DNA from 4 places in the Streptomyces sp. NBC_00237 genome. Region 2 is predicted to be linked to each of the others. Evidence: riboswitches for the same ligand, from Rfam matches in the RefSeq annotation. Region 2 holds a riboswitch; each other region holds the start of a gene.
The links. A riboswitch is a leader RNA that binds a small molecule or an ion and turns the genes downstream of it on or off. The one in region 2 is predicted to bind cobalamin.

Region 1: linked by a shared signal. The riboswitch ahead of OG897_RS19445 (CoA-acylating methylmalonate-semialdehyde dehydrogenase) and the one ahead of metE (5-methyltetrahydropteroyltriglutamate--homocysteine S-methyltransferase) in region 2 are both predicted to bind cobalamin.
Region 3: linked by a shared signal. The riboswitch ahead of OG897_RS11285 (cobalamin biosynthesis protein) and the one ahead of metE (5-methyltetrahydropteroyltriglutamate--homocysteine S-methyltransferase) in region 2 are both predicted to bind cobalamin.
Region 4: linked by a shared signal. The riboswitch ahead of OG897_RS23055 (ribonucleoside-diphosphate reductase subunit alpha) and the one ahead of metE (5-methyltetrahydropteroyltriglutamate--homocysteine S-methyltransferase) in region 2 are both predicted to bind cobalamin.

What each region holds. Positions count from the first base shown of each region.
Region 1 covers NZ_JAPEMT010000002.1:1,202,895-1,209,942, forward strand. The annotation lists gene OG897_RS19435 (enoyl-CoA hydratase/isomerase family protein) at 1-74, opposite strand, end outside; gene OG897_RS19440 (acyl-CoA dehydrogenase family protein) at 101-1,261, opposite strand; gene OG897_RS19445 (CoA-acylating methylmalonate-semialdehyde dehydrogenase) at 1,258-2,757, opposite strand; cobalamin riboswitch at 3,025-3,212, opposite strand; gene OG897_RS19450 (helix-turn-helix transcriptional regulator) at 3,462-4,472, shown strand; gene OG897_RS19455 (S8 family serine peptidase) at 4,580-7,048, opposite strand, start outside.
Region 2 covers NZ_JAPEMT010000003.1:80,960-88,007, forward strand. The annotation lists gene metE (5-methyltetrahydropteroyltriglutamate--homocysteine S-methyltransferase) at 1-1,519, opposite strand, end outside; cobalamin riboswitch at 1,736-1,959, opposite strand; gene OG897_RS27265 (glycoside hydrolase family 18 protein) at 2,073-3,440, opposite strand; gene OG897_RS27270 (aminotransferase class V-fold PLP-dependent enzyme) at 3,627-4,766, opposite strand; gene OG897_RS27275 (hypothetical protein) at 4,763-6,748, opposite strand; gene OG897_RS27280 (ABC transporter substrate-binding protein) at 7,012-7,048, shown strand, end outside.
Region 3 covers NZ_JAPEMT010000001.1:2,554,024-2,561,071, reverse strand. The annotation lists gene OG897_RS11295 (inorganic phosphate transporter) at 28-1,314, shown strand; gene OG897_RS11290 (hypothetical protein) at 1,343-1,564, shown strand; cobalamin riboswitch at 1,713-1,852, shown strand; gene OG897_RS11285 (cobalamin biosynthesis protein) at 1,923-2,873, shown strand; gene OG897_RS11280 (cobyric acid synthase) at 2,870-4,444, shown strand; gene OG897_RS11275 (putative cobaltochelatase) at 4,727-6,805, shown strand; gene cobO (cob(I)yrinic acid a,c-diamide adenosyltransferase) at 6,808-7,048, shown strand, end outside.
Region 4 covers NZ_JAPEMT010000002.1:2,098,416-2,105,463, forward strand. The annotation lists gene OG897_RS23040 (carbon starvation CstA family protein) at 1-812, shown strand, start outside; gene OG897_RS23045 (YbdD/YjiX family protein) at 809-1,039, shown strand; gene OG897_RS23050 (GNAT family N-acetyltransferase) at 1,139-1,657, shown strand; cobalamin riboswitch at 1,717-1,858, shown strand; gene OG897_RS23055 (ribonucleoside-diphosphate reductase subunit alpha) at 2,003-4,402, shown strand; gene OG897_RS23060 (ribonucleotide-diphosphate reductase subunit beta) at 4,402-5,418, shown strand; gene OG897_RS23065 (helix-turn-helix transcriptional regulator) at 5,548-6,414, shown strand; gene OG897_RS23070 (DUF397 domain-containing protein) at 6,386-6,586, shown strand; gene OG897_RS23075 (hypothetical protein) at 6,650-6,829, opposite strand; gene OG897_RS23080 (helix-turn-helix domain-containing protein) at 6,911-7,048, shown strand, end outside.

The DNA.
Region 1 (7,048 bases), on a different contig from region 2:
CGGGGGCGGTTGAGTACCAAGGTGGCCGCCCGCCCCTCCCGACCGCACAGAACAGCGTCCCCGGAGGCGTCCACGGGGCTCGCCGCCCGGCTTACCGGGCTCACCGGAACGCCTCCGTCAGCCCGCGGGCCACGATGACGCGCATGATCTCGTTGGTTCCTTCCAGGATCTGGTGGACCCGGAGGTCACGGACGATCTTCTCGACGCCGTACTCGGTCACGTAGCCGTAGCCGCCGTGCAGTTGCAGGGCGCGGTCGGCGACGGAGTATCCGGTGTCGGTGGCGAAGCGTTTCGCCATCGCGCAGAGCTGTGGGGCCGCCGGGTCGCCCCGGTCCGTCGCCCCGGCCGCCTGCTGCACCAGCGAGCGGGCGGCGGCGAGTTCCGTCGCCATGTCCGCCAGCCGGAACTGGAGCGCGGAGGAGTCGAGCAGCCGCCCTCCGAAGGCTTTCCGGTCGGCGAGGTACGTGAGGCTCTGGTGGAGGGCACTGCGGGCACCGCCCAGCGAGCAGGCGGCGATGCCGAGCCGCCCGCCGTTCAGGGCGTTCATGGCGATGCGGAAGCCGTCGCCGACGCGCCCGAGCAACCGGTCGGCGCGGACGCGCACGCCGTCCAGGACGACTTGGCGGGTGGGCTGCGCGTTCCAGCCCATCTTCGTCTCGTTCGGCCCGAAGGAGAGTCCGGGGTCGTCCTTGTCGACGAGGAACGCGGAGATGCCGCCCGCCCCTTCGCCGCCGGTGCGCGCCATCACGACGTACACCTGCGATACGCCCGCCCCGGAGATGAACTGCTTCACCCCGGTGAGGACGAAGTCGTCGCCGTCGCGCTCCGCGCGGGTGGTGAGGGCAGCGGCGTCGGAGCCCGCGCCCGGTTCGGTGAGGCAGTAGCTGCCGAGGTCCTCCATGGAGCACAGCCGGGGCAGCAGACGTGCTCGCTGTTCCCCGGAGCCGTACGCGTCAATCATCCAGGCGACCATGTTGTGGATGGAGAGGTAGCCCGCGACGGACGGGCAGCCGGAGGCCAGTGCCTCGAAGATCAGGACTCCGTCGGAGCGGCCGAGGCCGCTGCCGCCGACGTCCTCGCGGACGTACACCCCGCCGAGCCCGAGCCCTGCGGCCTTGCGCAGCACGTCGACGGGGAAGTGCTTGTCCTGGTCCCAGCGGACGGCGTACGGGGCCAGCTGGTCCTGGGCGAAGTCCAACGTCGTCTCCACGAGGGCCTGTTGGTCCTCCGACAGTACGGCTGAGGTCGTCATGGCGCTCATCCCATGGTCGGGATCGTGAAGCTCGCGCCCTCCTTGGCCCCGGAGGGCCAGCGCGAGGTGACGGTCTTCGTACGGGTGTAGAAGCGGATGGCGTCGGGCCCGTGCTGATTGAGGTCGCCGAAGCCGGACCGCTTCCAGCCGCCGAAGGTGTGATAGGCGACGGGCACCGGGATGGGCACGTTGACGCCGACCATGCCGGTGTTGACGCGGCGGGTGAAGTCGCGGGCGGTGTCGCCGTCGCGGGTGAAGATGGCGACACCGTTTCCGTACGGGTGCTCGCTGGGCAGCCGCAGCGCCTCCTCGTAGTTCTCGGCGCGTACGACGCAGAGCACGGGCCCGAAGATCTCCTCCCGGTAGATGCGCATCTTCGGGGAGACCCGGTCGAAGAGGGAGGCTCCGGCGAAGAAGCCGTTCTCGTGTCCCGGGAGCATGAAGTCCCGTCCGTCGACGACGAGTTCCGCCCCTTCCACGACCCCGATGTCGACATAGCGGCGCACCCACTCCTGCGCGTCCTTGCTGACGAGGGGCCCGAAGTCGGCCTCGGGATCGTCGGAGCGTCCGATCCGGAGGGCTCCGACACGTTCCTTGAGCGCCGCGACGAGCCGGTCCGCGGTCTCCTCGCCGACCGGCACGGCCACGGAGATCGCCATGCAGCGCTCCCCCGCCGATCCGTAACCCGCGCCGACGAGGGCGTCGACGGCCTGGTCGAGGTCGGCGTCCGGCATCACGATCATGTGGTTCTTGGCACCGCCGAAGCACTGGGCGCGCTTGCCGTGGGCGGCCGCGGTGGCGTACAGGTGCGCGGCGACCGGGGTGGAGCCGACGAAGCCGAGCGCGCCGACGCGAGGATCTTCCAGGAGGGTGTCGACGGCTTCCTTGCCGCCGTTGACCACGTTGAGGACACCGGGCGGCAGCCCGGCCTCCAGGAAGAGTTCCGCAAGCCGCAGGGGTACGGAGGGGTCCCGCTCCGAGGGTTTGAGGATGAAGGCGTTTCCGCAGGCGAGGGCGGGTGCGGCCTTCCACAGCGGGATCATCGCGGGGAAGTTGAAGGGGGTGATTCCGGCGACGACGCCGATCGGGGAGCGCAGCGAGTGGACGTCGATGCCGGTGCCCGCGTTGTCGGTGAACTCACCCTTGAGGAGATGGGGAATCCCGGCTGCGAACTCCACTACCTCCAGGCCGCGTTGGAGGTCACCGTGCGCGTCGGCGACGGTCTTGCCGTGCTCGGACGACAGCAGCCGGGCGAGGGAGTCGCGCTCCTCTTCGACGAGCTGGAGGAAGCGCAGCAGGACGCGGGCGCGCCGCTGGGGGTTCCAACCGGCCCATTCGTGCTGGGCGTTGACGGCATCGGTGATGGCGGCCTCGGTGTCGGCGCGGCCCGCGAGGGGCACGCGCGCCTGCACCGTGCCGTCGTTGGGGTCGTACACGTCGCCGAAGAGGCCGGAGGTGCCGACGGTGTGCTTGCCGCCGACGAAGTGGGTGAGTTCTCGGACCATGGAGTGCCTGCTCTCGTCAGGTGAGATCCGGGGGAGGGCACGGCGGACCGCCGACGGGCGCACGGGTGCGTGCGGTGCCGGTGGACGCCGTGGGACAGGGGACGACGGGACCGCGTACGGGGCGATGCGCGCGCGGGGAGGCGCGGGCGGGTCCCTCGTACGGGTTTCGAAGTCCTATGAGCGCAGGGTGAGTTGAGTGCGCCCCGCCGGATCACCAGGGTCGTGGGTACAAACCGGTGCCATGCGTGTCTGCTCCATCCTCGTGGAAAACACGGAACGTTCCGCGGCCGGTATCCTGACTCCCGGATCTCCGCGTGCCGCCCGCCTTCCCGACCGGCCCCTCAGGGCCTCGTCAGTGGCGAGTGGTGACAGCACACTCCCCGGTCACAGTGGCGGGACCGTGCCGGATTCACACCGGCTTCCCTGCACCGCGGACCTTGTCCCACGACGATATAGTTGGACGTCCTAGTAAGTCCACCCCCCACCTTCCGCCACTAACTCCCCTCACCTGTAAGCCCGTTCTCCGCTCACAGTCGAGGCAGGACGGGCCACCGCAGACCCCAACAAGGGTGACCCGTGTGGCGGTTCGGGAGAACTCCCGTCCGAACCGTGGTGGTCTTCTGATCGTTTGGTAGGCATCCTGTTCGATCATGGGTGGCACAGTGGGCGTCCGCTCGGGGTGGGCCGTGGCGAGGAGAAGGCGCGTGCTGGAGATAGCAGGGGTCGGGGCGGCGGAGGAGCGGGTCTACCGCCTCTTGGTGGAAGTACGGGGTGCGGGCGTGGACGAGATCGTCCAACGGCTCCACATCCGGGAACGCGAGGCGGCGTTGCTTCTGTCCTCCCTGCACGACAAAGGTCTGGTCGGACGGCTGCCGGGCGACGGCGGCATGCGGTACGTACCCGTCCCGCCGGACGTGGCGCTGCAGCCCCTGCTGGCGCGCGGCCAGGAAGCGCTGGAGTGGGCGCGGCGCGGAATGGAACAGCTCGCCGAGGAGTACCGGGCGGACGGTCGGCGCCATGACGCCGGGCAACTGGTCGAGGTGATCACTGGCAGCGGCGCCATCCGCCAGCAGTTGCGCCAACTCGCCTACGGGGCCCGCAGTGACCTGCGGTGGTTCTGCAAAGCCGATCCGGTGGCACTGCGCGCCCAGGACAACGACGAGGAGTTCGAGCTGCTCGCTCAGGGCATCCGCTACGAGGCGATCTACGAACGGGCCTGCCTGGAGCAACCCGGCATGGTCGACAACGTTGCCCAGGGCATCCGCGCCGGTGAAGCGGCCCGCGCCACCAGCACACTGCCCGTGCGCATGGTGATCGTGGACAGTTCCGTCGCCGTCTGCCCGCTGATGCCGGGCGGCGCGACCGCCGCCCGGGGCGAGCCGACCGCCGCCGTCATCCGCAGCAGCAGTCTCCTGGACGCCCTCGTCGCCCTGTTCGACATCCAGTGGGCGGCGGGGACCCCGCTGCACGTCACCGAGGAGGGCGTACTGGCCGACTTCGCCGGCGGCATGGGACCGGGCGCCCGTCTCGCTGACGACGAACGCTATCTGCTCTCGCTGGTCGTCGCGGGCGTGGCGGACAAGTCGATCGCCAGCCAGCTGGGTGTCAGTCACCGCACGGTGCAGCGCCGGATCACCGCACTGATGCAGCGGGCGGGCGCGACGTCGCGTACGCAGCTGGTGTGGCAGGCGGCGCGGCGCGACTGGCTGTCGTAGCGCGACCGGCACTGCCTTAGGACGTACGGCTGCCTTAGGACGTACGGCTGTCTAGGACGTACGGAAGCCGCGGCCGGGGGGTGGTCGCGGCTTCCGGACCTCGCGTACTACCTCAGCGCGTACGCCCGCTCGATCTCCTGCCTCACCTCATTGCCCGCGTCGTCCCAGGCGCGGACCCGCAGCGTGACGTACCCGCTGGTGCGGGCGGTCGAGGGGTGGGTGACCCGGACGCGGTAGGCGCCGTCGCCCCGTCCGGAGGTCTTCGCCGCCTGCCAGTGCCCGCCGTCGTCGTACGAGACGGACACCTCCATGCCCTTCACGGAACGGCCCGTCAGACCGTCCTGGTGGCGGGCGCTCACTCCGAAGACGAAGGACCCGGAGCCGGGGGCGGAGCCCCGGAGGTCGGTGGCCACGTCGTAGTCGAGCTGGAGGAGGGGAAGCAGGGACTGCTTGCCCTCGGCCGGGCGAGGGCCGGTGAACGACCAGCGGGTGCTGGTGGCCCGCGAGAGGGTGCCCTCGGGGCTGGTGCGCTGCACGTCGAGGTCCAACTGGTAACGGCCGTCGTCCCCGCCCGCGGGGAAGACGCCCCACGCCCGGGGGCCTTCGGCGAGGACCTTGCCGTCGTGACGCAGTACGGCGCGGGTCTCGTCGGGGTAGGGGGTACCGGCGTCCTTGCGGGGCAGGGCGTAGCCGTAGTGGCCGGAGGCGGTGTCGGCGAACTCGGGTATGCCGATGGTCAGTTGGCCGCCCTTGCGGAGGGCGAGTCCTTCGACGCCTCGGGGGATCGCCGGGCGTACCACGGGGGCGTACCAGCTCTCCGTGACGTGCTCACCGGGCCGGTAGGTGCGCAGGGGGCCGAGCATGCCCGTCCCCAGTGCCTGAAACGCCCAGGTGTTGCGGGGGTTGACCCAGTGCAGCCACCGGGTGTCGGCGGGACCGCTCAGGTACTCCGTCCGCGCCTGCCCGGTGCGGACGTACCGGGACCGCAGGGCGAGGGCCGTTTCCTCCCACGGACGCCAGGACTCCAGGTTCTCCGCGACGTACCGTGCCCCGCTCGTGGCCGGGTAGCGCGAGGTCACGGTGGCCGTGTTCCTCGGCCCGACCTGGTGGACCACGCGCTCGGGAACGCGCTGCTCGGAGAGCTGTACGACGTCGTAGAGGTAGGGGCTCTCCGGGGTCCCCTTCAACTCCAGCCCGGTGCCCGGCACGCGCAGCCGCTGCGCGGTGGCGTGGGAGGCGTACAGCCCGATCGCCGGCAGCCGCTGGCTCACCGGCTGCCAGGGCGTGGCCGCGTACCTGTTGCCCCCGGCGGTGGTGACGGCGGCCGCGGCTCCGGCGCGGGCGGCCGAGGTCACCGCCTCGTCGTACTCCGACCCTTCCAGTTCCACGAGCACCGCCGCTCCTCGGACGTCCACGCCCCGTGCGCGCAGCGCGTCGTAGTCCTCGGTGCGTCCGCGACCGGCGTCGACGACCCGCAGGCGTCGTACCCCTTCCACGGCGGGAGAGTTGTGGAGCAGGCGGACGGGGACACCGGCCGCGGCGGTGGCGGAGACCGCACGTGCGCCGAGCATCGGTGCGGCCAGCTGCCAGCGCGAGGAGAACTCGAAGGTTCCCTCGGTGAACTCCTTGGTGGGCGTGACGTAGAGGAGCTGTCCGCCGCTGTGCGAGCTGGTGAAGTAGCTGACGAACTCCCGGTCCTTCCTCTTCCAGCGGGTGGAGAAGACCAGCGGACCCCGCTGCTCGGCCCGCTGGGGGGTCCGGATCTCCACGGGTACCGCCTTGCGTGCGTCGAGCACCAGGTCCGTGGCACCGCTCACCCGCAACTGGGGGTCGACCACCAGGCTGTTGATGACGTTGTCCTCCGAGTGCTGCGTGATCACGCCGTGCAGGTAGTAGCTGCCCTGGGGCAGGTCCACCGTCACGCTCTGCCCCGCGGGCACCTCCTGAAAGACGTCGAAGCGGCCCGTGGGGCCCAGCAGGATCAGCGGGGAGATCTCGCCCGGCTTCCCGGCGCGGTCGACGCCGCGCACGGTGACCTTGTGCTTGACCGGGTCCTTCGTCGCGGCGAGAACGGTGTGCGCGACGGCCTGTCCGTCGGCCGAGGTGGCGGTGAGGCGTCCGCCGTACACGCCCTCCGGCAGCGCGGGCGTGTCGAGGGTCACGGCGACGTCGGCAGTGCCGTGGGCGGGCACGGTGACCTGCTGGGGGACGCCCACGGCACCTGCCGGGGCCGGGGAGCCGTAGAGCTTGTCGAAGGTGGTGTTCAGGGTGAGCGACGCGGGCGCGTCACCGTCGTTGGTGTAGGTGACCTTCACCTGCCGCGCGCCCGTGTCCGACGCCAGGGTGCCGAAGGTGGTGGTGCCGGTGGCGCGCACCTGCTGGCGCACCGAGCGGGCCACGTCCACCCGGCCGGCGCCCTGCTCGTAGGCCGTCTGGTCGGGGGCGGTACGCGTCGTGCTCATCAACGCGTCCTTGAGCTGCTGGGCGCTCCAGTCGGGGTGGCGCCCGGCCAGGATCGCCGCCGCGCCCGCCACGTGCGGGGTCGCCATGGACGTGCCCGACGCGGCGGTGTAGGC
Region 2 (7,048 bases):
GCTCGGGCTCGCCGTGCACCAGGACGTCGATTCCGGCCTTCTCCTGGAAGGCGAGGACATCGCGGATCTCGGACGCGATCCGCTCCTCGTAGCCCGCCGTGTCGATCCGTCCGGCGCGCAGGTCGGCGCGGGCGGTGCGGAGTTCCGTGGTCTGGGGGAAGGACCCGATGGTGGTGGTGGGGAGGAGCGGGAGGTTCAGGTGGGTGCGCTGGGCTGCCGTCCGCTGCTCGTACGGGGCGGAGCGGCGGCCGTCCGCGTCGGTGACGGCGTCCACGCGGGCCCGGACGGCCGGGTCGCGGGTGATGGGGGAGTTGGCACGGGAGGCCAAGTCGGCCCGGTTCGCGGCCAGTTCGGCGGCGATGGCGGACGTTCCCTGGGTGAGTCCCCTGGCGAGCGTGACGATCTCCGTCGTCTTCTGCCGGGCGAAGGCCAGCCAGCGCCGGATCTCCCGGTTGACGTCGCGCTCGGCGGAAGCGTCGAGGGGAACGTGCAGGAGGGAGCAGGAGGCGGCCACGTCGACGCGGTCGGCGAGGCCGAGGAGGGTGCCCAGGGTGGTGAGGGACTTCTCGAAGTCGTTGATCCAGATGTTGCGGCCGTCGACGACGCCCGCGACCAGGCGCTTGCCGGGCAGGCCGCCGACGGCGGCCAGCGCGTCGAGGTTGGCGGCGGCGGACTCCGTGAAGTCGAGCGCGAGGCCCTCGACCGGTGCCTTGGCGAGGACGGGCAGCGCGTCACCGAGACGGTCGAAGTAGGAGGCGAGGAGGAGTTGCGGCCGGTCGGTGAGCGAACCGAGGTCGCGGTACGCGCGGGCGGTGGCGTTCAGTTCGGCAGGGGTGCGGTCCTGGACCAGGGCGGGCTCGTCGAGCTGCACCCACTCGGCCCCGGCGGCCCGCAGGTCCGCGAGGACTTCGGCGTACACGGGGAGGAGGCGGTCGAGGAGGGTGAGCGGTTCGAAGTCGGCGGCCACCCCCGGGGCGGGCTTCGCCAGGAGGAGGTACGTGATGGGGCCGACCAGTACCGGGCGTGCGGTGAGGCCGAGACCGAGGGCTTCGGCGAGCTCGCCGACCTGCTTGGTGGAGTCTGCCGTGAAGACGGTGTCCGGCCCCAGCTCGGGTACCAGGTAGTGGTAGTTGGTGTCGAACCACTTGGTCATTTCGAGCGGTGCGACGTCCTGGTTTCCGCGTGCCATGGCGAAGTAGCCGTCGAGGGAGCCGGTGGCGACGGCCTCGCGGTGGCGGGCGGGGATCGCGCCGACCATGACGCTGGTGTCCAGGACGTGGTCGTAGTACGAGAAGTCGCCGGTGGGCACCTCGTGGAGGCCCGCCTCGGCCAACTGCTCCCAGTTCGTGCGGCGCAGGGCCCGGGCGGTCTCCTTCAGGGCGTCGGCGGTGACCTTGCCCTTCCAGTAGCCCTCGATCGCCTTCTTGAGTTCGCGGTTCCGGCCCTGGCGGGGATAGCCGTACACGGTGGCCCGTGCTGCCCCGGCTGCGGACTTCGAGGTCGTGGAACTCGACGCCACGGAAGGTGTCACGGAACTTGTCGCGGAATCGGTCACGGAACTTGTCACGGAAATCTCCTTCGCGAGATGACTCCTGAGAATCCCGGAGGACGACACGGGCGCGAAGGGATGACGAGATCGGGCGGAGACCGGACGGCACCCGTTACGGGTGCGGTCCTCCGCCTGATGTGTACGCCGACCCGCCCACGAGGTCACCGGGATTGTCCGTACGCGATGGGTCACGTACGGGCGACGGGCAGGTCTTCGGACTCGCGGGCACGCCTGCCGATCCGTCTGGCAGACACCTACCGGCCGTCGCTTCCCAGGTCCGTCAGGACCCAGTGCGTATGACGGCTGTCGTTCCCACTCACCGCTGCGGGGCAGTCCCGGATTCCCACCGGGTTCCCTCTTACGACGCGCCTGCCTGGCGGGCAGGGCGAACCAGTTGCACCAGACACACTAGTTCAGGGTGGGGCGTGCCGTCTGCCGGGCTTCGGTCCTGGTGCGGGCACGACGAACGGGCGGCCCTGGTGCGGGCCGCCCGTGGTGGACGAGTTGCGCCTGCTGAAGGCGGTCAGCGTCGGCCGAGGCTCCGGTCCAGTGCCCGGTACAGCTCGCCGTCCTCGGTGTCCGCGTCCAGCGACCAGGCCATCACGCCGCCGAGCCCCCGGGCCCGTACGTACGCGCCCTTCGTGGCGAGGACCAGCGGGTCGTCGTACGTCCACAGGGTCGTGCCGTCGAACAGCCAGGCGTGTCCGGCGAGCAGGTCGCGGTGGACCTCGAACTTGCCCTGCTGCACGAGGGGCTTGAGCTCCTTGTAGTCCGCGTAACCCGCTGCCCACTTGGCGGGGGCGGGGCCGGTCGCGGGCTTGCCGAGGCCGTTGCCGCCGCCGGTGACGCCGGTCCAGCCCTGACCGTAGAACGGCATGCCGACGACCAGCTTGCGGGCGGGGGCGCCGCGCTTCAGCCAGGACTCCACCGTGCCGTGCACGCTGAAGTCGTTCCGGGCGAAGAGTGCCGACTGCTGGGCGGTCTTCTTCTCGCCGCTGACGTGGAAGTCGTAGCCCTGGAGGTTGACGAAGTCGAAGTCCTTCATGATCTTGCGGACCTCGAAGCCCGCGTCGATCTTCTCGTCGGCGGTCGGCACGAACGCGGACAGCTCGTAGTGCTTGCGCTTCTGCTTGCCGTACGCGTCGAGCTGGTTGCGGAACTCCTTCACCAGGGCGGTGAAGTTCTGCTTGTCCTCGGGCCGGTAGACGGTGTCGGTGTCACCGGCGGAACCCGGCCACTCCCAGTCGATGTCGATGCCGTCGAAGACCCCGTCGGCCGCTCCGTCGCCGCCGCGTGCCCCGTCCTTGGGCAGGTTGCCCTTGATGTAGAGGTCGATGCAGGAGGAGACGAGGGCCTTGCGGGAAGCGGGGGTGAGGGCGGCGTCGGAGAAGTGCGTCGACCAGCTCCAACCGCCGAGGGAGACAAGGGCCTTGAGGCCCTTGTGCTTGGCCTTCAGCTCCTTGATCTGGTTGAAGTTCCCGGCCAGGGCCTGGGTGTCGGTGTCGGCCGTGCCGTCGACGGAGGTCGCGGCGTCCAGCGGGCGCTGGTAGTCGGCCCACGGGTCGCTCTCGCCCGGGACGGGCGTGAGGAAGCACTTGCCGCCCTTGTCGACGTTGCCGAAGGCGTAGTTGAGGTGGGTGAGGCGGGCTGCGGTGCCGCTGGTGTCCAGGTCCTGGACCTGGTAGTCGCGGCCGTAGACGCCCCACTGGGTGAAGTAGCCGACCCGGCGGAGGGCCGGCTTGTCGCCGTGCCCCGCCTGCTGGGCGGAGGCGGCAGCCGAATCCTCCGTCGCTGCCGGGGCGGCAGCGGCGGAGGGGGCCAGTGTGGCGAGGAGCGAAGTGACGCAGGCGGCGGCTATGAGAGCCGACCCTTTCAGGAGTCTTCGTCGCATGTGCGGACGCTATTGGTCTGGACCATGCAGGGTCAAGAGGTGGCCGTGCCGAGTTGCGGCGAGAGGGGTCCGCGCTCAGCGAAGCGGTGCGACGTGGCCGGGGCGACGGAAAGGGAGAGCTCCTCGGTGACCTCCGTGCTCGACCGGCCGAGCCCGATCGGAGGCCGAGGCCCCGGCGTCCTGAGATCAGGGGGTGCCGAGGAGTGTGCCCAGGGCCGATGCCAGGGTTTCGTACTCCTTCGGAGTGTTGTAGATCTGGCCACTGATGCGGATTCCGCCGCCGCCCGGCCAGGGCCAGATCAGGACGCGGAAGCCCAGGCGGCCCGCGATCTCCTCGCGGAGTGCGGTCGACTCCTGCGACGTCCTGGCGAACCCGGGAGGCAGCCGCAGGGAGCGCATCGGCAGGCGGTCGTCGTACGGCAGCGGGACCACGCCGGGGATGCGGGCGAGGAGCTCGGCCCCGTACGACACGAGCGTGCTGTTGTGACGGCGGACGCGTGCGGGGCCCAGCCGTGCCAGGAGTTCGAGGCCCTCGGGGGCGGCCAGCCAGCCGGTGTAGTCGACCGTGGCACGGTACTCCAGCGAGCGCGGGAAGCCGCGTTCCTCCTCCCAGGAGGGGATGGGCGCGGGGACGTGCGCGCGGAAGGGGGCCGCCACCGTCAGCAGGGCGCTGCCCGGTGGCGCGTAGCCCCACTTGTGCAGGTTCCCGAACCAGAAGTCGGGTTCCCCGGCAAGGGGTTCGGCGAGCGCACCCGGGGCGTGTGCGCCGTCGACGAGGGTGGTCACGCCGCGTTCGCGCAGGTCGGCGAGGAGCGCGGGAGTCGCGATGAAGCGTGCCGTGGGGGAGCTGATGTGGTCGAGTACGGCGACCCGGGTGCGGGGAGTGACCCCGGCCAGGACCGCCTTGCGTACCGCTTCCTCGTCGGGGAGCGACGGGTCGAGCGGGACGGTCACGACGCGGGCTCGGCGGGCGGCGGCGGCCACGACCGTGCCGTAGCCGTGGTCGGTGACCAGGATCTCGTCGTCCGGCCCCCAGCGCAGGCTGTCGAGCGCGAGGTTCGCCGCCTCGGTGGCGTTGGTGACGAGCGCCGCACCCTCGGGGTCGGTGCCCAGGTGGTGGGCGATCCGGGTCCTCGCCTCGGCTGTCCGGTCCGGCGCGCTGAGGAAGAAGGCGTCGGGGTCGGCGGCGGCCTCGTCGAGGAGCCGCCGGTGGGTCTCCGCGACGGGCGTCGGGACGGCCCCGAAGGAACCGTGGTTGAGGTGCGCCACGGAGGGGCCGAGCCGGAACAGCTCGGCACCCCCGGGGAAGGCGGAGGGGGACGTCATCGGACCTCGACGGTCACTGTGCGGCCCGGGGCGACCCGGGTACGGACGCTGCTGTACGTCACTCCGTCGATCACTTCGGTACGGGCGGGCTTGACCATGCCGTCGACCTTAAGCGTGCGGTGCGTGCCGCGGAAGCGGGCCTCCCAGGTGTAAGGGGTGGCGCCCGTGGTGTGGGTGAGGGTGGAGCGGCGGGCGGTGTCGTGGCGGAGGGTGAAGGCGGAGTCGCCGACGCGCAGGTCCTCGACGGCCAGCCACTGCATGCCGGAGGGGAGGCCGGAGTGGGTGGTGAGGGTGCGGGCGGGGGCGTTCGGGGCGACGCCCATCAGACCTTCGACGGTCTGGCCGACGAGGGAGAAGGAGACCTCGGGGTAGTCGCCGTTGGTGCCCTGGCGGGTGTTGACGTGCTGCACGTCCTTCTGCGCGTAGACGTGCTGCATCCACTTCCAGGCGGTGTCCGGGCGGTCGTTGGCGAAGAAGGTGTCGGGGAGGTAGGTGAGTGCTTCGATGTTGGTGGGGCGGTCGGGTCCCGAGGACTGGGCGTCGATGTAGTCGAGGTACGCCTCGCGGCGCTCGCCCGGAGCGACGATCCCCTTCATCGGCATGAACCAGCTGTTCTCCTTGCCCCAGCCGGTCAGCGCACGCCCGTCGGTGGTGTAACCGCGCACCATGTCCGCGCCCGAACCGCCGCCGCTCCAGGCGGTGTTGAAGTACGACTTGAGGTCGCGGGCCTTGCGGTCGAAGCGGGCCGCCGTCTTCTTGTCGCCCTTCGCGCGCGCCAGTGAGGCCACCGCCCGGTAGGCCCGGTACTGGGAGCCGATGGCGTCGCCGGACTCGGCGAGGGGTTCGTCGCTCTGTTCGTTGTAGCTGGCGACGCCCTGGAAGATGCCCTTGCCGGTGCCCTCGGCGACCTCGGCGCGGGGGCCGTTGTCCTTCTGGCCGTCGTGCAGCGTGACGAACTCCTCGGTGGCGTGCCGGTAGAAGTCCCACAGCGCCGGGTCGTCGAGGTAGGCGCGGTCGCCGCTCCAGCGGTACGCCTCCTCCGCCTTCTGTACGAGTTCGAAGACGGCGGGCACCTCGCGGACGAAGAGCCCGGGATTGCGGTAGTCGATGGACAGGGGCGTGCGGTTGTCGAAGTTGAGGGCCCAGACGGGGTAGTACCGGTGCTCGGGGGTGGCCGAGGCGGCGAAGGCGCGCAGCATCGCCTTGTTCTCGGCGTGCAGGCCCAGCACGCCCGCGCCCGCGAGCTGGTGGGCCATGTCGCGCGAGTAGTAGCCGCTGCGGTTGGCGTAACCGGCCCAGTAGGACGGGCCGTAGAGGGCGCTTCCGGTGCCGCCGGTCTGGCGTTCGTCGGCGTTGAGGGGGCCTTCGGTGCCGGGCAGGTGGACCCAGCTGTTGGCCTTCTTCGTGGCCCAGGCGAACATCTCGGCGACCCGGGGGTCGCTGGAGGTGACCTTGGGTCTGGCGGGTGCGGCGGGGGAGACCATCACGTCGTCGGCGTTGACCCAGCCATCGCCGGACTCGAAGGCGATCTCCAGGCGGTCGCCGGGCGACAGGTCGACGCTGCCGAGCGTGTGGCGGCGGTAGTTGGCGGCGGCGGGGAGCGCCTGGGAGACGACGACCGTGCCGTTGATCCGCAGGACGTACTTCCCGCCGGGGCCGCCGGTGGCGATCCACGCCGAGACGACGTACGCGCCCCGGCCGGTCGCCGTGACCGTCTGGGAGACCTTCCTTCCGCTGCCCGCGTCGAGGTAGGCGAGCCGCTTCCCGCTGTGCGGGTTGTTGGTGGCCGTGCCGGTGCCGGGGGTGAACTGCCAGGCGGAGCCGCCGAGTTCGAAGCCGGGGTCCCGGACCGTGAGGGGCTCTTGGCGGGGTGCCTCGGCGGCGGTCGCGGACTTCCCGCCGAGAGGGCCCAGCGGTGTGAGCGGGGCGAGCGCGGCGAGCAGCGCGACGGCGGACAGCAGCGTCATGCGGGAACGCGTCATCGGGTTCTCTCCCGGATTCGGGGTGGAGTCCGGGCGGGGGCGGCCCGGGACCTTGCCGGGCACGGAAGGCCCGGGGCAGCCGCACGCTAGCAACCCGTCCCGGCCGATTGCAATGAATCTGACAGTAGTTGAACGACGGCCAAGCTGAAAGTTTTCAGCGATGCATTGCAAGTAGGCCGATGTCGCTTGTAGTGTCCGGCTCCGTCGCCGCACGACGGCGACCCGTCACGACATGCGACGGTCGAAACTGGGGAGGGGCCACCATGGCCGACGTCGAAACGAACAACAGCACCGCACCGC
Region 3 (7,048 bases), on a different contig from region 2:
ACTGACCTCAAACGATTGCCTGGGTAAATGGAACACATCACGCTCCTTCTCGGAATCGTGATCGTGACCGCTCTCGTGTTCGACTTCACGAACGGTTTCCACGACACTGCCAACGCGATGGCGACCACCATCTCGACCGGCGCACTCAAGCCCAAGACGGCGGTGGCCATGTCCGCCGTGCTGAACCTCGTTGGTGCTTTCCTCTCCGTGGAGGTCGCGAAGACGATCTCCGGGGGGCTGATCAACGAAAGCGGCATCACGACGGAAGTGATCTTCGCGGCACTGGTCGGCGCCATCCTCTGGAATCTGTTCACCTGGCTGATCGGCCTGCCGTCCAGTTCCTCCCACGCACTCTTCGGCGGCCTCATCGGCGCCACCCTGATGTCGGTGGGCGCCTCCGGCGTCAACGGCAGCGTCGTCATCACCAAGGTGCTGCTGCCCGCGATCGCCGCGCCGATCGTCGCCGGTCTCGCCGCGTACTTCGCCACGAAGCTCACCTTCAAGCTGGCGTCCAAGACCGACGAGAAGGCCACCGCGAAGGGCTACCGCGCGGGCCAGATCGCCTCCGCCGGTCTCGTCTCCCTCGCGCACGGCACCAACGACGCGCAGAAGACCATGGGTGTCATCACCCTGGCCCTGGTCACCGGCAACGTGCTGGCCCCCGGCGCGAACCCCCCGCTGTGGGTCATCGTCTCGGCCGGTGTCGCCATCGCGCTCGGCACCTACCTCGGCGGCTGGCGCATCATCCGCACCATGGGCAAGGGCCTCACCGACCTCAAGCCGCCGCAGGGCTTCGCCGCCCAGACCGGTGCCGCGACGGTCATCCTGGCCTCCTCGCACCTCGGCTTCTCCCTCTCCACCACCCAGGTCTGCTCCGGCTCCGTGATGGGCTCGGGCCTCGCGCCGAAGGGCGGCGTGGTCCGCTGGTCGACCGCGACCCGGATGTTCGTCGCCTGGGGCCTGACGCTGCCGGCCGCCGGCGCGGTCGCCGCGGCCGCCGAGTTCCTCACCGGTCAGGGCACGTGGGGCGTCGCCGCCGTCGCGGTCCTGCTGGTCGCGGGCTCCGGCGTGATCTGGACGCTGTCCCGCCGCAAGCCGGTCGACCACACCAACGTCACCGCCGACGACCTGCAGGGCCCGGCCGCCCCGCTCGCCCCGGCCGAGCCCGCGGGTGTCGTCACCACCGCCATGGCCGCGGTCACCCCGCCCCCGGCCGGTGTCTTCCCGTCCGACGCCACCCACGCGGCCACCGGCGACTTGAAGGCCACCATCCACTCCCCCGCCGAACCGGCCCGCCCGGCCGCGTCGGTCTGAGGGCCCAAGGGTCTAAGGACGCAATCGCATGAACATCGACTGGGCAGCTCTCGGCACCGTCTTCGGTGTCAGCCTCGTGGCCACCATCGCTCTGGTGGGCCTGTTCACCCTCGGCATCGTGGGCCTCGCCAAGCAGGAGAGCGCCACCGCTTCGGGCGGCTCGGCGGCCATGGCGCGCACGGGCGCGTACGCCTGCTTCGCGCTGTGCGCGGCGGCCGTGGCGTACGGCATCTTCCTGATCGTCGCCTGACCGGCGCTCCACCCCCGCTTCACAGAACCGCCCCGCGCCCCGTGCGCGGGGCGGTTCTGCGTGCGCCCCCGTGGACCCCTCGGCGACCCCCTGTGGGCCTCCGCACACCGGCCTCCCGCAGGTCAACCCCAGGTTGACGGTTGTTCGCGGGGCGTGGTGGACTGCCGGAGCCATTACGGCGGCATGGAGAGGAAGCCGGTGCGAATCCGGCGCGGTCCCGCCACTGTCACCGTGCGGCTCGCGAGAGCCGTACGGAAGCCAGGAACTCCCAGCCGCTCGTCACGTCGAACGCAGGGCGCGGACCCTGAGTTAAGGACACGTCGCCATGCCCGGCTGCGGTACACGCGGTTCCGTTGTCATGCCCCCGTACACATTCGCCGTCGGTGCGGCTCTCGGGATGCTCGGTGACGCCGTCTTCGGCGACCCCCGTCACGGCCATCCCGTCGCCGCCTTCGGGCGTGCCGCCGGAGCCGTCGAGAAGGTCCTGTGGCGCGACGACCGGGGACGGGGCGTGCTGCACACCCTGGTCTGCGTCGGCGGGGCGGCCACGGCCGCCGCCGTCACCTCCCGTCTGGTACGCCGCTCCCCCGCCGCCTCCGTCGCGTTGACGGCCGCCGCCACGTGGTCCGTCGTCGGCGGTACGTCACTGGGCCGCGAGGCCCGTGCGATCGGCGGGGCGCTGGCCGCCGGGGACCTGGAGCTGGCCCGCGAACGCCTGCCGCACCTGTGCGGGCGCGACCCGCAGGCCCTGGACGGCCAGCAGATGGCGCGTGCCGTGGTCGAGTCCGTCGCCGAGAACACCTCGGACGCGGTGGTGGGCGCGCTGGTGTGGGGTGCGGTCGGGGGCGTGCCGGGCCTCGTCGCGTTCCGGGCCGTGAACACGCTGGACGCGATGGTCGGGCACAAGTCGGCGCGCCACCGCCGGTACGGGTGGGCCTCGGCACGCCTGGACGACGTGGCGGGCTGGCCGGGGGCACGCCTGACGGCGGCGCTCGCGGTGCTGGCCGGGGACGACACCCGGGGCGCCCTGCGGGCCTGGCGTGCGGACGCCGCCGCCCACCCGAGCCCCAACGCGGGCCCGGTCGAGGCGTCCTTCGCGGGCGCGCTGGGCGTGCGGCTCGGCGGAACGCTGTCGTACGCGGGCCGGGTGGAGCACCGGGCGGTGCTCAACGGGGAGAGCGGGCGGCCGGTGGCCGTGCCCGACATCGAACGTGCGGTGCGGCTGTCGCGCCGGGTGGGCGTGCTGGCGCTGGCCGCGTGTGCGGCGGGGCGGCTGGCGGCGTCCGTGCTGAAGGGGCGTACATCATGAGCGGCGGCGGACTGCTGGTCGCGGGAACCACGTCGGACGCGGGCAAGAGCGTGGTCACGGCGGGGATCTGCCGGTGGCTGGTGCGGCAGGGGGTGAAGGTCGCCCCGTTCAAGGCGCAGAACATGTCGCTGAACTCGTTCGTGACGCGGGAGGGCGCGGAGATCGGCCGCGCGCAGGCGATGCAGGCGCAGGCGGCGCGGGTCGAGCCGACCGCTCTCATGAACCCCGTCCTGCTCAAGCCCGGCAGCGACAAGTCGAGCCAGGTGGTGCTGCTCGGCAAGCCCGTGGGCGAGATGAGCGCGCGCGGCTTCTTCGGCACGGCGGGCGGGAAGACGTACGGGAAGGGGGTCCAGGGCGGGCACCGGGAGGCGCTGCTCGGGACGGTCACGGAGTGCCTGGCGGAGCTGCGCGCGAGTTACGACGCGGTGATCTGCGAGGGGGCGGGGAGTCCCGCCGAGATCAATCTGCGGCGGACCGACATCGTCAACATGGGGATCGCCCGGGCCGCGAACTTCCCGGTGGTGGTAGTCGGGGACATCGACCGGGGCGGGGTCTTCGCGTCGTTCTTCGGGACGACGGCGCTGCTGGCGAAGGAGGACCAGCGGCTGGTCGCGGGCTACCTGGTGAACAAGTTCCGGGGCGATGTGTCGCTGCTGGAGCCCGGGTTGGACATGCTGGAGGACCTCACCGGGCGCAAGACGTACGGCGTGCTGCCCTTCGCCCACGGGCTGGGCATCGACGAGGAGGACGGGCTGCGGGTGTCGCTGCGGGGCGCGGTCCGGGAGTCCGTGGTCGCGCCGCCGGTCGGCGAGGACGTGCTGCGGGTCGCGGTGTGCGCGGTGCCGCTGATGTCGAACTTCACGGACGTGGACGCGCTGGCGGCGGAGCCCGGCGTGGTCGTCCGCTTCGTGGACCGGGCGGAGGAGCTCGCGGACGCGGACCTGGTGGTCGTGCCGGGAACGCGGGGCACGGTCCGGGCGCTGGAGTGGCTGCGCGAACGGGGACTCGCCGACGCGTTGGCACGGCGGGCCGCCGAGGGGCTGCCGGTGCTGGGGATCTGCGGCGGCTACCAGCTGCTGGGCGAACTGATCGAGGACGAGGTGGAGTCGCGGGCCGGGGTCGTCGAGGGGCTCGGGCTGCTGCCGGTGCGGGTGAGGTTCGCCCGTGAGAAGACCCTCGCACGGCCGGTGGGTTCGGCGCTGGGCGAGCCGGTGGAGGGTTACGAGATCCATCACGGGGTGGCGGAAGTGCTGGGCGGGGAAGGGTTCATCTCTGATGACGATGGACACAGCCTGGACGGGTGCCGGGTGGGGGCGGTGTGGGGCACCCACTGGCACGGGTCGCTGGAGAGCGACGGATTCCGGCGGGCGTTCCTGCGGGAGGTGGCAGTGGCTTCCGGGCGCCGGTTCGTGCCTGCTCCGGACACGAGCTTCGGGGGCTTGCGGGAGGAGCAGTTGGACCGGCTGGGGGACCTGATCGAGGAGCACGCGGACACGGACGGGCTGTGGCGGCTGATCGAGTCCGGTGCGCCGGTGGGGCTGCCGTTCGTGCCGCCGGGGGTACGGGGGTGAGGCGGGGCCCCGGGCGGGGTGCGGGCTGCACCGGGGCGAGGCGGGGCCAGCTCCGGGGCGGGCCCGGAGCGAGAGAGGCCGCCCCCTTGCCCGCCCTCCCCCAAGCTCTCGGCTTCGCTCGAGCAGGGGGTCCCCCCCTCGCCCCCCCCGGGGGCGGCCCCGCCGCCCAAGGAGGCTCGGCGGAAGCGGCGCCGCGTGGACGCGGCCGGCCATGACGCACGCGCACATGACCGGGACCACCACCCGGCCGCACGGAAGTGACGAACCGATGATGGAGACCGTATGAGTACGCCTTATCCCTTTACCGCGATCGTCGGGCAGGACGACCTCCGGCTCGGGCTCTTGCTCAACGCCGTGTCCCCCGCCGTCGGCGGCGTCCTCGTACGGGGCGAGAAGGGCACCGCCAAGTCCACCGCCGTGCGCGCGCTCGCGGCGCTGATGCCGCAGGTCGCGGTGGTGGAGGGGTGCCGGTTCTCGTGCGACCCGGCCGCGCCCGATACGGCGTGTCCCGACGGCCCGCACGCGAGCGCCGACGGCGTGGCGCGGGACGCGCGGATGGTGGAGCTGCCGGTCGGCGCCTCCGAGGACCGCCTCGTGGGCGCGCTCGACATCGAGCGGGCGCTCAGCGAGGGCGTGAAAGCGTTCGAGCCGGGGCTGCTGGCGGACGCCCACCGGGGAATCCTGTACGTCGACGAGGTCAATCTCCTTCACGACCACCTCGTGGACCTCCTGCTCGACGCCGCCGCCATGGGCGCGTCGTACGTCGAACGCGAGGGCGTGTCCGTGCGGCACGCCGCGCGGTTCCTGCTGGTCGGGACCATGAACCCCGAAGAGGGCGAGCTACGGCCCCAGTTGCTCGACCGGTTCGGGCTGACCGTCGAGGTCGCCGCGTCCCGCGACACCGACCAGCGTGTCGAGGTCGTACGACGACGGCTCGCGTACGACGACGACCCGGCGGGCTTCGCCGCGAAGTGGGCCGGGGAGGAGGCCGACCTCCGGGACCGGATCGCCGCCGCACGGGCCCTGCTGCCGCAGGTCAGGCTCGGTGACGACGCGCTCCGCCAGATCGCCGCGACCTGCGCCGCGTTCGAGGTCGACGGCATGCGGGCCGACATCGTGATGGCGCGTACGGCGACCGCGCTGGCCGCCTGGGCGGGCCGTGAGGACGTACAGGAGGAGGACGTACGGCAGGCCGCGCTGCTCGCGCTGCCGCACCGGCGTCGCCGCAATCCCTTCGACGCGCCCGGCCTCGACGAGGACAAGCTCGACCAGACCCTGGAGCAGAACAGCCCCCCGCGGGACGGGGGCGAGGACGAGGGCGGTGACGACCCCGATCCGGACGGCCCCGGCGGAGGCGGCCTGCCGCCCCGGGGCGACGGCCCCGACGCGCCCGAAACCCCCGAAACCAGCGCGTCGGAGCAGAGCGACACGCCCGAGGCACCCCAGGAACAGCCGGAGCAGCCCCAGGAGCAGCCGGAGCAGCAGCCTTCCCCCTCCGGCAGCGGAAGCCCCGAGCAGCCCGCCGCCCGGTCCGCCGAGCCGTTCCGCACGAAGATGCTGAGCGTGCCCGGCCTCGGCGACGGGGCGGCGGGGCGCAGGTCCCGAGCGCGTACCGAGCACGGTCGTACGACGGGTTCCGTACGGCCGCGAGGCGCGCTCACCAAGCTGCACCTGGCGGCGACCGTGCAGGCGGCCGCCCCGCACCAGCACGCGCGCGGTCGCAGCGGACGCGGTCTCGTCGTGCGCCGGGACGACCTGCGGCAGGCGACGCGGGAGGGCCGCGAGGGCAACCTCGTGCTGTTCGTGGTGGACGCCTCGGGGTCCATGGCGGCGCGGCAGCGGATGAGCGCTGTGAAGGGCGCGGTGCTCTCGCTGCTCCTCGACGCCTACCAGCGGCGGGACAAGGTCGGGCTGATCACCTTCCGCGGCAAGGAGGCGGAGGTCGTCCTTCCGCCGACGTCGTCCGTGGACGCGGCGGCGGCCCGGCTGGAGCTCCTGCCCACCGGCGGGCGCACCCCCCTCGCGGCGGGTCTGCTGAAGGCCCACGAGGTGCTGCGGGTGGAGCGGCTGCGCGATCCGTCGCGGCGTCCGCTGCTGGTCGTGGTGACGGACGGGCGGGCGACCGGTGGTCCGGAGCCGGTGGCGCTGGCGGGCCGGGCGGCGCGGCTGCACGAGGTGGAGGGCATCGCCTCGGTGGTCGTGGACTGCGAGTCGGGGATGGTCAGGCTCGGTCTCGCGGCCGAACTGGCGAGGGAGTTGGGCGGCACCGCCGTCACGCTGGACGAGCTGCGGGCGGACTCCATCGCCGGGCTGGTCAAGGACGTACAGGGTGCTCAGGGCACATCGAGGAAGGTCGCGTAACCATGCCGCAGGGACAGCCGGAAAACGTACCGAACGACGGGCTCACCACCCGCCAGCGCCGCAACCGGCCGCTGCTCATGGTGCACACGGGCATCGGCAAGGGGAAGTCGACGGCCGCTTTCGGGATGGCGTTGCGCGCCTGGAACCAGGGGTGGCCGATCGGGGTGTTCCAGTTCGTGAAGTCGGCGAAGTGGAAGGTCGGCGAGGAGAACGCGCTCAAGGCCCTCGGTGCGACGGGCGAGG
Region 4 (7,048 bases), on a different contig from region 2:
AGATCTTCTCGGCGGCCTTCGGCGGGACCGCGATGAAGGCGTTCTGGTACCACTTCGCCATCATGTTCGAGGCGCTGTTCATCCTCACGACGCTCGACGCGGGCACCCGCGTGGGCCGGTTCATGCTCCAGGACATGCTCGGCAACGTCTACAAGCCGTTCAAGAACGTCAGTTGGAAGCCCGGCGTCTGGATCGCCAGCGCCATCGTCGTCATCGCCTGGGGCTACTTCCTGTGGGTCGGCGTGCACGACCCGCTCGGCGGCATCAACCAGCTCTTCCCCCTCTTCGGCATCGCCAACCAGCTCCTGGCCGCCGTCGCGCTCGCCGTCTGCACCACCCTGCTCATCAAGTCCGGGCGGCTCAAGTACGCCTGGGTGACGGCGATCCCACTCCTCTGGGACGTCGCGGTCACCCTCACCGCGAGCTGGCAGAAGATCTTCTCCGCCGACCCGAGGGTGGGCTTCTTCGCCCAGCGCGACGTCTACCAGAGCGCCCTGGACAAGGGCCTCGACAAGGTCGGACTCGCCAAGAACCGCGACCAGATGGAGACCATCGTCACCAACTCCACGGTCGACGGCATCCTTTCCGTCCTCTTCGCCGTACTGATCGTGGTCGTCCTCTTCGAGGCGTGCCGCGCCTGCCTCAAGGCGATCCGCAACCCGGCGGGGGTCAGGCTCAGCGAGACCCCGTACGTCGAGTCGAAGATCGTCGCGCCCGCCTCGCTCTTCGCCACCAAGGAGGAGAAGGCGGAGCTGGCGGCAGCCGGAATCGGGCCCGAGGGCGGCTCGGTCAAGGAGGCGAGCAAGGCATGAGCACGGGGGCGCCGAAGGACGCACTGAGCACCGCGGGCCTGCGGCACCGGCTGTCCCGCCTGCGCCTGTTCGTACGCGAGCTGACCGGCGAGGCGACGTACGACCGGTACGTCGCCCACGCCAGGTCGCACGATCCGGACGCCCCCGTGATGACCCGCCGCGCCTTCGAGCGCAGCCGCACCGACGCCCGCGAGGGCGACCCCCGGGACGGCTTCCGCTGCTGCTGAGCGGATCGGATCCCTCCGCTCACGGACGTGTACGGCCCGGTGTTCCGCCCCTCGATACGGGGTGGGACGCCGGGCCTTCGCCGTTGCACACTGCCGGGCATGACTGTGCTTGCCCGAAAAGACATCCGCGTCCGCACCGCCGAACCCGCCGAATACCCCGAAGTGGGCGACATCACCGCCGGCGCCTACCTCGGCGACGACCTCCTCTCCGGCGGCCCCCAGGACCCGTACCTGACCGTCCTGCGCGACGCCGCGACCCGCGCCGAGAAGGCCGAACTGCTCGTCGCCGTGGACGCCGACGGGACTCTCCTGGGCACCGTCACCTATGCTCCCCAGGGCAGCCCCCTCCAGGACATCGCTCAGGCCGACGAGGCCGAATTCCGCATGCTCGCGGTCGCGCACGCCGGTCGGGGCCGAGGGGCGGGCGCCTCGCTCGTACGGGCCTGCATCGCCCGCGCACAGGCCACGGAAGGGGTCGTACGGCTGGTGATGTCGACCCAGCCCGCGATGCGCGGCGCGCACCGGATCTACGAGCGCCTCGGCTTCGTACGGACGCCGGAACGGGACTGGGAACCGGTGCCGGGACTGGGGCTCCTGACGTACGAAAAGGCCCTGTAACCCGCGAAAACCGGGCCGCGTGGTCGGCACGCGACACAACATGTGGTGGGTTCCCCAACGGGGACCCACCACATGTATGCTCGTCCTCGCTGTCGCCGCAGGGGAATCCGGTGAGAATCCGGAACTGTCCCGCAACGGTGTGTCATGTGCGCTTTTGCGCACCGCCAAGTCCGAGGACCTGCCGACGGCCGATCCGGCTCGACCGAGCCGGATTCCGATACGTCCGGGCCTCGCGGTTGGGCCGGTGGACGCCAGGCGACGTACGCCCTTTTCGGGGCTGACGTGTGCTCGCGCGCCCCCGCTCCCCGCCTCGTGGCCCCGCGCCGAGCGAGGGAGAGCCCCCACGTGACCATCGCGCCAGTCGATCCGGCCATCGCCGAGCAGAGTCAGGCTGAGAACCAGGACGCTCCGGGTACCGCGCTGCTGCGCACCCTGACCGACCTGACCGCCGACCTGACCGACACCGACCCCGGCCGGGTCGCCGCCGCCGCCCTGCGGGGGCGCAACGCGCGCTCGGACGCCGCCGAGCTCCGGGAGCTCGCCACCGAGGCCGCCGCAGGACTCATCTCCGAGGACCCCGCGTACTCGCGCCTCGCCGCTCGCCTGCTCGCCCGTACGATCCGGGACGAGGCGGCCACCCAGGGCGTGGGCTGCTTCTCCGAGTCCGTCGCCGTCGGTCACCGCGAAGGGCTCATCGCGGACCGTACGGCCGACTTCGTCGCGAAGCACGCGGCGGCGCTCGACGAGCTGATCGACCTCGAAGGCGACGACCGCTTCGAGTACTTCGGCCTGCGCACGGTCTACGGCCGCTACCTGCTGCGCCACCCCATCACCCGCCAGGTCGTCGAGACCCCGCAGCACTTCATGCTGCGCGTGGCCTCCGGCCTCGCCGAGGACGACAGCGAGCGGGCTCTCGCCGAGGTCGCCTCCCTGTACCGCCTGATGAGCCGCCTGGACTACCTCCCGTCCTCGCCGACGCTCTTCAACTCCGGCACCCGCCACCCGCAGATGTCGTCCTGCTACCTCCTCGACTCCCCGATGGACGAACTGGACTCGATCTACGACCGCTACCACCAGGTCGCGCGCCTCTCCAAGCACGCGGGCGGCATCGGCCTCTCGTACTCGCGCATCCGCGCCCGCGGCTCCCTGATCCGGGGCACCAACGGCCACTCCAACGGCATCGTGCCGTTCCTGAAGACGCTCGACGCCTCCGTCGCGGCCGTCAACCAGGGCGGCCGCCGCAAGGGCGCAGCGGCGGTCTACCTGGAGACCTGGCACGCGGACATCGAGGAGTTCCTGGAGCTCCGCGACAACACGGGCGAGGACGCCCGCCGCACCCACAACCTGAACCTCGCCCACTGGATCCCGGACGAGTTCATGCGCCGCGTGGACCAGGACGGCCAGTGGTCGCTGTTCTCCCCCGCCGACGTCCCCGAGCTGGTGGACCTGTGGGGCGACGAGTTCGACGCCGCCTACCGCAAGGCCGAGGCCGCCGGTCTCGCCAAGAAGTCGATGTCGGCCCGCGAGCTGTACGGCCGCATGATGCGCACCCTCGCGCAGACCGGCAACGGCTGGATGACGTTCAAGGACGCCTCCAACCGCACCGCCAACCAGACGGCGGAGCCGGGCCACACGGTCCACTCCTCCAACCTGTGCACCGAGATCCTCGAAGTCACCAACGACGGCGAGACGGCTGTCTGTAACCTCGGCTCGGTCAACATGGGCGCCTTCGTCCTCGCCGACGGCGAGATCGACTGGGACCGCCTGGACCAGACCGTCCGCACCGCCGTCACCTTCCTCGACCGCGTCGTGGACATCAACTTCTACCCGACCGAGCAGGCCGGGAACTCCAACTCCAAGTGGCGCCCGGTCGGCCTGGGCGCGATGGGCCTCCAGGACGTCTTCTTCAAGCTGAAGCTCCCCTTCGACTCCCCGGAGGCGGCCGCGCTCTCCACTCGTATCGCCGAGCGGATCATGCTCGCGGCGTACGAGGCGTCCTGCGACCTCGCCGAGCGCGCGGGCTCCTTCCCCGCCTGGGAGAAGACCCGCACCGCCCGAGGCGTGCTGCACCCCGACCACTACGGCGTCGAGTCCGCCTGGCCCGAGCGCTGGGACGCCCTGCGCGCCCGCATCGCCAAGACCGGCATGCGCAACTCGCTCCTCCTGGCCATCGCCCCGACGGCCACCATCGCGTCCATCGCGGGCGTGTACGAGTGCATCGAGCCGCAGGTCTCCAACCTCTTCAAGCGCGAGACCCTCTCCGGCGAGTTCCTCCAGGTGAACTCCTACCTGGTCCGCGACCTCAAGGAGCTCGGCGTCTGGGACGCCCAGACCCGCGAGGCCCTGCGCGACGCGTCCGGCTCCGTCCAGGGCTTCAACTGGATCCCGGCCGAGGTCCGCGACCTGTACCGCACCGCCTGGGAGATCCCGCAGCGCGGCCTGATCGACATGGCCGCGGCCCGCACCCCGTACCTCGACCAGTCCCAGTCCCTGAACCTCTTCCTGGAAACGCCCACCATCGGCAAGCTCAGCTCGATGTACGCGTACGCCTGGAAGAAGGGCCTGAAGACGACGTACTACCTGCGCTCGCGCCCCGCCACCCGGATCGCCCGCGCCGCGGGCTCGCAGAGCGCCTCGGTCGCGGCCCCCACCACCCTCCCCGCCCAGCAGGTGACCGACGTGACGGACGCCGAAGCGCTCGCCTGCTCCCTTGAGAACCCCGAGTCCTGCGAGGCATGCCAGTAATGAGCACCGACAAGAACAAGAACCTCCTCGACCCGGGCTTCGAGCTGACTCTCCGCCCCATGCGCTACCCGGACTTCTACGAGCGCTACCGGGACGCGATCAAGAACACCTGGACCGTCGAGGAGGTCGACCTCCACTCGGACGTCGCGGACCTGGCGAAGCTCACCCCGGGCGAGCAGCACATGATCGGCCGCCTCGTCGCGTTCTTCGCGACCGGCGACTCGATCGTCTCGAACAACCTCGTCCTCACCCTGTACAAGCACATCAACTCCCCCGAAGCGCGCCTCTACCTCTCGCGCCAGCTCTTCGAGGAAGCCGTCCACGTCCAGTTCTACTTGACCCTTCTGGACACCTACCTCCCCGACCCGGACGACCGCGCCGCCGCGTTCGACGCCGTCGAGGAGATCCCCTCCATCCGCGAGAAGGCGCAGTTCTGCTTCAAGTGGATCAACGAGGTCGAGAAGCTCGACCGCCTGGAGTCGAAGGCCGACCGCCGCCGCTTCCTGCTCAACCTGATCTGCTTCGCGGCGTGCATCGAGGGCCTGTTCTTCTACGGCGCCTTCGCCTACGTCTACTGGTTCCGCTCGCGGGGCCTGCTGCACGGTCTCGCAACCGGGACGAACTGGGTCTTCCGTGACGAAAGCTGCCACATGGACGCCGCCTTCGCGTTCGTCGACACCGTCCGCGAGGAGGAGCCCGACCTCTTCGACGACGAGCTCGGCCAGCAGATCACGGACATGATCAAGGAGGCCGTCGAGGCGGAGCTCCAGTTCGGCCGCGACCTGTGCGGTGACGGCCTGCCGGGCATGAACACCGAGTCCATGCGCCAGTACCTGGAGTGCGTCGCCGACCAGCGCCTGGTCCGCCTGGGCCTGGCTCCGGTCTACGGCTCGGAGAACCCCTTCTCCTTCATGGAGCTCCAGGGCGTCCAGGAACTGACGAACTTCTTCGAACGCCGCGTCTCGGCGTACCAGGTGGCCGTCGAGGGCACCGTCGGATTCGACGACGACTTCTAGGCCGTACGGCAGTACGCACGCTTGAGGGCCCCTTCACCGGATGGGGTGGAACGCGACTGTTCCACCTGCGGGGAGGGGCCCTTCGGCGTACCTTGCAGAGCACTCTGCCCCGCCTGCAAGGGAGTTGAGATGCACCCCGACCACTCTTCGCAGCCTCGTCCCCAGCCCGAGCCCCGCAGGAACACCACCCCCTACGGCGACGAACTGAAGGCCCGCCGGGAGCAGGCGGGCCTGACGCAGCAGGAACTCGCCGACCTGGCCTTCATGACCCGCACCCACATCGCGCACATCGAGGCGGGCCGCCGCATCCCCTCACTGAGCGACGCACGACGACTGGACGAAGCGCTGCAAACGGGCGGCGTGTTCGCCCGCTTCCTGCCGGACGCGAAGCGCCGCAAGGTCGCCAAGCACTTCGAGGCGGCAAGGGAGTTGGAGTCCCAGGCGAGCATGATCCGGGAGTTCGGCCTCACGCTGGTCCCGGGCCTGTTGCAGACCGAGGGTTACATGCGGGCGGTGTTCCGCGCCTACTTCCCCGTCAAGAGCAAGCAGAAGCTCGAAGAGGCGGTCACCGCACGACTGGAGCGGGCCCACATCCTCGAAGACCCTCTGACACCTCACACGACCGTGCTCCTGGATGAGGCCGCACTGCGCCGCCCGCACGGCGGACCGTCCGTCATGGCGGAGCAGTTGAGGCACATCGCCGGGCTGGCCGAACGGGACCGTCTGCGCCTGCACATCCTCCCCTTCGGAGTTGGCTGCCACGCACTGATCGAGAGCAATCTCCGCCTCATGTGGTTCGAGGACATGCCGCCCGTCGCGTACAACGAGGGGCTGCACTTCGGAAACCTCATCGACGAGGAGGCAGTGGTACTCCAGTGCCAGACCTCCTACGATCTTGCCCTGGGCGACGCACTGTCGCACGAGAAGTCCCTGTCACTGCTCAGGGAGATCACAGAGGACTATGAGCATGAGCACCGAAGCACCGGCATGGCGTAAGTCCAGCTACAGCGGCGGCAGCGAGGGCGACTGCCTCGAATTCGCGCCCAACCTGCCCGGCGTGGTCCCCGTCCGCGACACCAAAACCCCCACCGGCCCCACCCTCACCTTCACCAGCACCGCCTGGAACGCCTTCCTCCCGCTGCCCAAGCGCGAGGGTCCCAAGGGCTGAACTCCCTTGCCCTTCAACCGAGAAGAGGCCCGTCCGGAAAACACCGGACGGGCCTCTTCGGGTCTACGCCGCATGGCCGAAGCCGTCCTGCGCGTGAGCCCTCGACTCCTCGGCGGCCCGCGCCTCACCCGCCCGGCGGATCTGGTGGTCGATTCTCAGGTCGCGGGCGTGTCCGATGAGCGAAGGAAGCGCGAGAAGTACGAAAACGAATGCTACGGCCAGGACGTCCATGAATGTGTTCATGGCTCAACTCTCTTACAGCCGAGCCACCTTGATGAGTGGCAGGACTGTCACAGTACGTCGAATTACTGCCACACTGGCGGCATGCTGAACAACGTGGCCGTCGCCCTCGTCGACGGCGTGAACCCCTTCGAACTCGGCGTGCTCTGCGAGGTCTTCGGCATCGACCGGAGCGAACAGGGGCTACCGGTATACGACTTCGCCGTCTGCGGTGTCGAGCAG